DNA from 3 places in the Paenibacillus sp. MT124 genome. Region 3 is predicted to be linked to each of the others. Evidence: predicted binding sites of a transcription regulator. Region 3 holds the regulator's gene; each other region holds the start of a gene.

Region 1 (2,276 bases), 2.5 Mb from region 3:
CGTGGCGAACAGCGTAACATTCAGGTTATGCCGTTCACTCATGTGATCACAGAATTCACGCATGGTGCGGATAACGTTCAACGCCTCACGGTGGATATGAGGGTCCTGTCCATGGTGCCGGCCATACAGAGCGGTCATGCATTCGGCAAGCCCGATAAAACCAATGGACAAGGTGCCATGCTTCAACAGTTCGGCTACCGGTTCATCTGGTGCGAGCTGCTCACCGCCTTCCCACACGCCTTCCCGCATCATGAAGTCAGATGCCTTGGCAGGCTGTGCTGTTTGGATACGATAGCGGTGCAGCAGTCCGGAAGCAGCGCGTTCCATCACCTCTTCGAGAGCGTTATAGAACCCCGTACGGTCGGCGACGGCCCGTGCACCCTGACAGATGCCATAGCGAATGCCGAGTTTGACCAGATTGATGGTATTGAACGAAAGGTTGCCTTTACCGCTCTGCCGATTTCGTCCGAAGCGGTCTGCCAGCGTACGTGTACGGCATCCCATGGTGGCGATGATGGTATCCGGATCTTCAGGACGATAATAAGGCAGGTTGAATGATGCATCCACGTTGACAAAATTCGGATACATGCGCCGGGAAGAGCAAGTCACGGCTAGACGGAACAAGTCGTAATTGGGTTCCCCTTGAGTCTGGTTAATTCCTTGCTTGCACTGAAAGATATGCTGTGGAAACACGGGGGTCTCCCCGCCGCCAAGACCGCGAATGGTTGCTTCCAGCAGGGAACGGGATACAAGCCTGCCTTCGGCTGATGTGCATAGTCCATAGTTCAGCGAGGTAAAAGGAATCTGTCCACCTGCCCGGCTGCTCATGGTGTTCAGGTTGTGAATCAGGGATTCGGCAGCCTGTCCGGTCTCCAGTTCTGTTTCCTCACAGGCAAAAGCAAAAGCACGCGGGCATGCTTCTCGTGCCACTGGACTATCCAGGTGCAGATGCTCGTCGTCAATCTGTGTGTGCTCTCCAAGCAAACGCTGTCCTTTGCGATAATGCTTGCGGAAGGAGCGCTGTACATAAGGAGCCAGATCCCAGTCGATTTTGTTAGCCGATACCCCGCCGTACTGACTGTTTTGCTGTGATTGAAATATGATGGCGACGAGCGCCATTGCCGACATGATGGTCTGCGGGGTACGCACGGAGCCGTTACCCGTATTGAAGCCGGATGCTAACAGTCGGTCAAAAGGAATAAAGATGCAGTTGGTTGTTCCAAGTGCATACTGATCGAGATCATGCACATATAGGTCTCCATTCTCCACAGATGCAGCAAGCTCTTCCGGCAGCACATGACGAAGAGCATGCCTCTTGGCCGTCTCCGAGCCGAGCCTGCTCATCTTGCCGCTGAACGAATCGCCATTGAGGTTAGCGTTCTCCCTCAGTGTGTCCGCGTCTTCTGCGCCAATAATTCGTCTTCCCAGGTCGGATAATAGATCGGATGCCGGTGGAGTGGCATACTCAAGCAGGTTCATGTGAGATTCCTCCCAAATATTGATTTTTATTATCGGTTATTTCAACTAAATACTATATGTAGATTCGCATTATCCATTTATAAACTATATGTGGATTTTTGGGTGTGATCATTCTCACATAGTTACCTTCTACCAGAAGGAGCTGCATCGGAAGGAGTGGATAAAGGTTTTCAAAGTGAACCGGGAAGAGTATAATTCCTATTTATGCTGCACTAGGTAAGTGCGGTTTTCATATACTATGATTCTCTTGGACTTCTATGGTGGTAAACATATATGTACATGTTGTGACAGTTAACTTGAGAAATTTGACCCTCATATACAGGACAGATTCATTTTGAAATAGAGATGTAGAAATACAGCTAAGATTTGAGGGGTGGATCATGGGAACGGCAGGGATTACTAGAGGCTTCTATGAAAATGTACAGGAAGCAGCGTCCCACATCGTGGACGTGTTAAGCGGCATATTGAAGGTTAATACCATCTTCGTAGCCACCAATGATGGGATGACCAATGTCATTTTGGAAGCTTTCAATCGAAATGAGGAACTTGTTGTTAGTGGAAGTGAACTTCCATTTGATTCTTCCTACTGCAGTCTGGTACTGCGAAATACGAAAGAAAACCTGACCATAACGGATACTGCAGCACATCCGCTGACTTGCTCAATGGATGTAACCAAGGCGCTCGGTAACCGTTTTTTTGTGGGCATACCCATTATGCGGCGTTCGGGTGAAACCTTTGGGACGATTTGTTTAATGGACAAGCCGGACTATATCATCAGTGAGACAGATATGAAGACG
Region 2 (2,276 bases), 170 kb from region 3:
TCACCGCGACGGTTCCGGATCATGACTTTGGACAATTCGTCCTTAAGCTGTTCCTGGTTTTTGGGGATTCGTTTATCCACGACAAAATTGGCACTAAAGTCACCTTGACGACCCAGCTGGCCCGGCTTCAGCAAGTTTATGAGATTGAACAGCTCGCTCATGTCATTTTGTACAGGTGTTGCAGTCAGCAGCAGACAATATTTTTTCCGCAGTTTCAGCATGAATTGATAGTTGGTCGTTTTTTTATTTTTGAGTTTGTGGGCTTCGTCAATAATGATCATGTCATAGTCCGTACTCAGCAAGATGTCCTTATGCGGATCTCGCTTAGCCGTATCCATGGAAGCCACAACCACTTCATTTTGCCAGGAATAGGCTTTTTTCTGTGCAACTGCGGGGATGCCAAACTTTGAATTCAGCTCTCGTACCCATTGAAGAACAAGGGATGCAGGCACGAGAATGAGGACCTTGGATACAAGACCGCGGACCATATATTCTTTCAAAATCAGACCGGCTTCTATGGTTTTTCCCAGACCGACCTCATCGGCAAGAATGGCACGGCCTGACATTTCAAATAATACTTTACGTGCAGTGTCCATCTGGTGCGGAAGCGGCGTCAGTCCCTGCAAATGCTTCAGACACTGTATTTCATCAAAATTGGGAATCAGATTGGTCTCTTCGGCTTGAATACCAAGCTGAAAGAGTCTGTAATCTCCCCAAGGACCGCCTTTATCGAGCCGTGACTCCAATTGGGTCAGCCAGCTGCGATCGAATTCGAGCGGAACGGGCAGTTCTGCTGCAGGTTGATTCATGTGAAGCGGATGTTTCCGGTTCATGGTGATTCCTCCCCTGCCATACATGATGACGTTTTATTCGTAGCTCATAGTATGGACGAATGAGAGGCAGTTCATAACCTACCTCCAAATAAGGTGCGAATTCGAACCTTTATGTCTAAAAAAATTCACAAATTTTGAATGAGAGAGTCTGATGGCGTAAGAGTGAGCTAGTCCAAGTACAGGGCGAATAGAAAGGGCAGCTGTGACTTAAGTCACATGGAAAATCAATATATGGTGTACTATACTGAATATAAATCACTATATGTGGTGTTTTGGCATAATTTAAACACATAATAGAAATGTAATGGGATTTTTGGGGAGGCTGTTAAACATAATGAATTCGAACAAATTGTCGCACAAGTTGGAAGGACTAAGTGAAAAAATATTTTTGGACCGTTATGCCTGGAAGGATGCTGATCCAAACCATGCGAAGGTAGGAGATGTTGTACTCGTTCTGACGAAAGATGACCCGAAATTTCCGACAAAGGAAGTGGGGGAAATCATAGAACGGCAGGGTCAGACAGTGAAAGTGAAGACTCGCAGTGGAGAAACGATCCAGACGGAAGTGGAGAAGCTGACACTAAATATAGAAAAAACACCGGAGGAGATGTGGGACCGGCTCGCGAGAGCGATGGCATCTGTAGAGTCCACTCCGGAAGGACAGCAAAAGTGGCAATCCAAGTTCCGGGCTGTCCTGGACGATTGGAAGCTGGTTCCGGGAGGCCGAATTGCTGCTGGTGCGGGTGCTAGCGATGAGCTGACCCTCTTTAACTGTTATGTCATTCCTTCTCCGCAGGACAGTCGGGGCGGCATCATGAAAACGTTGACTGAAATGACGGAGATTATGGCTCGCGGTGGCGGGGTTGGCATCAACCTGTCGTCACTCCGTCCGCGTCGTGCCGTTGTTAAAGGGGTCAATGGATCTTCCAGCGGTTCGGTATCCTGGGGAGGCCTGTTCAGTTATACCACTGGACTGATTGAACAGGGAGGAAGCCGCAGGGGAGCGCTTATGCTGATGATGAACGACTGGCATCCGGATGTGGTGGATTTTATTACCGTCAAACAAACGATGGGGCAGGTCACCAATGCCAATCTGTCCGTATGCGTGAGCAACGCATTTATGGAAGCCGTCAAACAGGACGGGGACTGGGAACTTGTTTTTCCGGATACGAGCGATCCCGAGTATGACAACGAGTGGAACGGTGATCTGCAGCAATGGAAGGAAGCCGGGCACCAGGTTATCCATTATCGCACAGTAAAGGCCCGGGATATATGGCGTACAATTATCGAGTCGGCCTGGAAATCAGCAGAGCCGGGTGTTGTCTTTATGGAGTACTACAATCAGATGTCCAACAGCTGGTACTTTAATCCGATTATATGTACGAATCCATGCGGCGAACAAGGCCTGCCAGGATGGGGCGTCTGCAATCTATCGGCGATCAA
Region 3 (2,276 bases):
TGTTTGAATCAGGTCTGGAAAAAGGATTTGATGAGGTTGTCGTTGTTTACGTCCCAAGATCCGTGCAGCGGGAGCGGCTGATGAGTCGGGATGGCATGACAGAGGAACAGGCTGACGCCCGTATTAATGCGCAGATGGATATTGAACATAAGAAGCAGCGTGCTGACGTGGTCATTGACAACAGCGGCTTATGGTCGGAGACGGAGCAGCAGGTTATTTCATTTTTGCATCATAAGGGTCTGATATGAAGTTATTGCGCAAGAAACGGGTACTGCTGTTGATGTTTGTTTCATTTGTATTGGTGCTGTTCCTGAATACAAACTGGATGGCGTGGTTTTATCCGATTCATTACAAGGAAGAGATTCGTGCGCAGTCTCAGAGCTATGAAGTGGACCCTTTCCTTATCGCTTCCATCATCAAGGTGGAAACCAATTTCAAGACAAGCAAGGAATCCAGAAGAGGTGCCATCGGGCTGATGCAGCTAATGCCGGATACGGCCAACTGGATCATGGAGCAGGCCAAAATTCCCGGGACCTCGTTAGAGGAGCTAAAACATGAACCGGGCAGGAACATTCAACTCGGGACATGGTACCTGCGTAACCTCTCAGAACAATTTGACGGCAATGAGACGGCCATGATTGCCGCTTACAATGCCGGACCAGGCAAAGTAAGTGGATGGATCAGAGATGGTGTCTGGGACGGCTCATTCGAGACAGTCAAAGATATTCCTTTTGGAGAAACCCGGCACTATGTACAACGAGTCATTTATTATTATAATCAGTATGTAAAGATCTATAATACGTTCTAATCGCTGATTCCTTGGATTATGCGGTAGTCTGGAGTACAATCGGTTTGAATTGAATTTTGATATCTTATGTCTTATTTAATAGTAGAAGCACAGAGCAGGCCGGTTATTCACCGGCCGCTCCATGCTCCTCTGTCTAACGTATTACAAAGCAGATATTATTGGTATTGACCTGCCAATTGCTGTTCTGCAATTGTTACCAGACGTTTCGTGATGTATCCACCGATCGAACCGTTCTCGTAAGAAGTCATGTTACCTTGGTATCCGTCTTGTGGGATGCTGATTCCGAGTTCTTGAGCAACTTCATATTTCATTTGCTCCAGTGCTGCGGAAGCGCGAGTTACTACCAAGTTGTTGGAGTTACCGTTGCTGTTTTGGGCCATTGCTGTTCACCTCCTCGCGGTTGGTAAAAGTATTATGTGTCTTCAATGCGATTTTCATAACTAGAAGTAACAGGGAATTTATGGTAAAAGAAAAACATGGGAAGTGATCTGAGTTGAAATGTCCTTATTGCGCCTATCTGGGTACAAAAGTACTGGATTCTAGGCCTGCTAATGAATCAAAATCCATCCGCCGTCGTCGTGAGTGCGAGCAGTGCAGTCGCCGTTTTACAACGTTTGAAATGGTCGAAGAGACCCCGCTGATCGTGATCAAGAAAGATGGCAGCCGTGAAGAGTTTAGTCGCGACAAAATTCTCCGTGGCCTTATCCGGGCTTGTGAGAAACGTCCTGTCTCTGTAGAGACGCTGGAGATGATGGTTTCCGAGGTGGAGAAGTCACTGCGTAACACTGCTGAAGCTGAAGTGGAAAGCCGCCAGATTGGCGAGCTGTTGATGGAGCAGTTGTTCCCGGTTGATGAAGTTGCCTATGTGCGGTTCGCTTCCGTGTATCGCCAATTCAAAGACATCAATATGTTCATGAAAGAACTAAAATCGTTGTTGTCCAAAGAGGATCTCGACGATTAAAGAAGTGGATTAAGGGAGAAGAGCAGTCTGGGCTTGTAATTATGAGTGTTCTTGTCTGTACAGAGGTTGTTCTTCTCCAAACACTTTGCATTCTGAAAAAGTTATTGACAGCTAAAGCTGCATTTTATATGATATAGGAGTCGCCTGTGGAACATCGCTGAAGCGGACAAGTACATATATAAATGTGGGGCCTTAGCTCAGCTGGGAGAGCGCATCGCTGGCAGCGATGAGGTCAGGGGTTCGATCCCCCTAGGCTCCATACTCGAAAACCTCTTGGATACCAAGAGGTTTTTTGCTTTTTATGGATTTCTTTTCACGTGTCTGTAGCCAAAATGCTCATATTGTCATTACTCCAAAAAATAATCGCATTATAAACTTAAGACGAAGGGCATTAAAAAAACCGGGCGTAGCCAAATTGATAATGGCTCCCCCTAGTACATAATTCTCTTTTCGATTTTTATGTAAACGCTTAAAAAAATGATGGACACAAGCAAAAGACAGATGTTA

The links. The regulator NrdR, encoded in region 3, represses ribonucleotide reductase genes. The targets are predictions, from matches to a motif close to AACACNATATATNGTGTT.
Region 1: the regulator NrdR is predicted to act here: its motif matches at 1,528-1,545, upstream of AC3RCI_RS27435 (anaerobic ribonucleoside triphosphate reductase).
Region 2: the regulator NrdR is predicted to act here: its motif matches at 1,088-1,105, upstream of AC3RCI_RS10365 (adenosylcobalamin-dependent ribonucleoside-diphosphate reductase).

The regions. Positions count from the first base shown of each region.
Region 1 covers NZ_CM179500.1:6,066,341-6,068,616, reverse strand. The annotation lists gene AC3RCI_RS27435 (anaerobic ribonucleoside triphosphate reductase) at 1-1,479, opposite strand, end outside; gene AC3RCI_RS27430 (GAF domain-containing sensor histidine kinase) at 1,860-2,276, shown strand, end outside.
Region 2 covers NZ_CM179500.1:2,210,143-2,212,418, forward strand. The annotation lists gene AC3RCI_RS10360 (DEAD/DEAH box helicase) at 1-833, opposite strand, end outside; gene AC3RCI_RS10365 (adenosylcobalamin-dependent ribonucleoside-diphosphate reductase) at 1,168-2,276, shown strand, end outside.
Region 3 covers NZ_CM179500.1:2,044,087-2,046,362, forward strand. The annotation lists gene coaE (dephospho-CoA kinase) at 1-248, shown strand, start outside; gene AC3RCI_RS09590 (lytic transglycosylase domain-containing protein) at 245-808, shown strand; gene AC3RCI_RS09595 (alpha/beta-type small acid-soluble spore protein) at 964-1,188, opposite strand; gene nrdR (transcriptional regulator NrdR) at 1,302-1,769, shown strand; tRNA gene AC3RCI_RS09605 (tRNA-Ala) at 1,956-2,028, shown strand.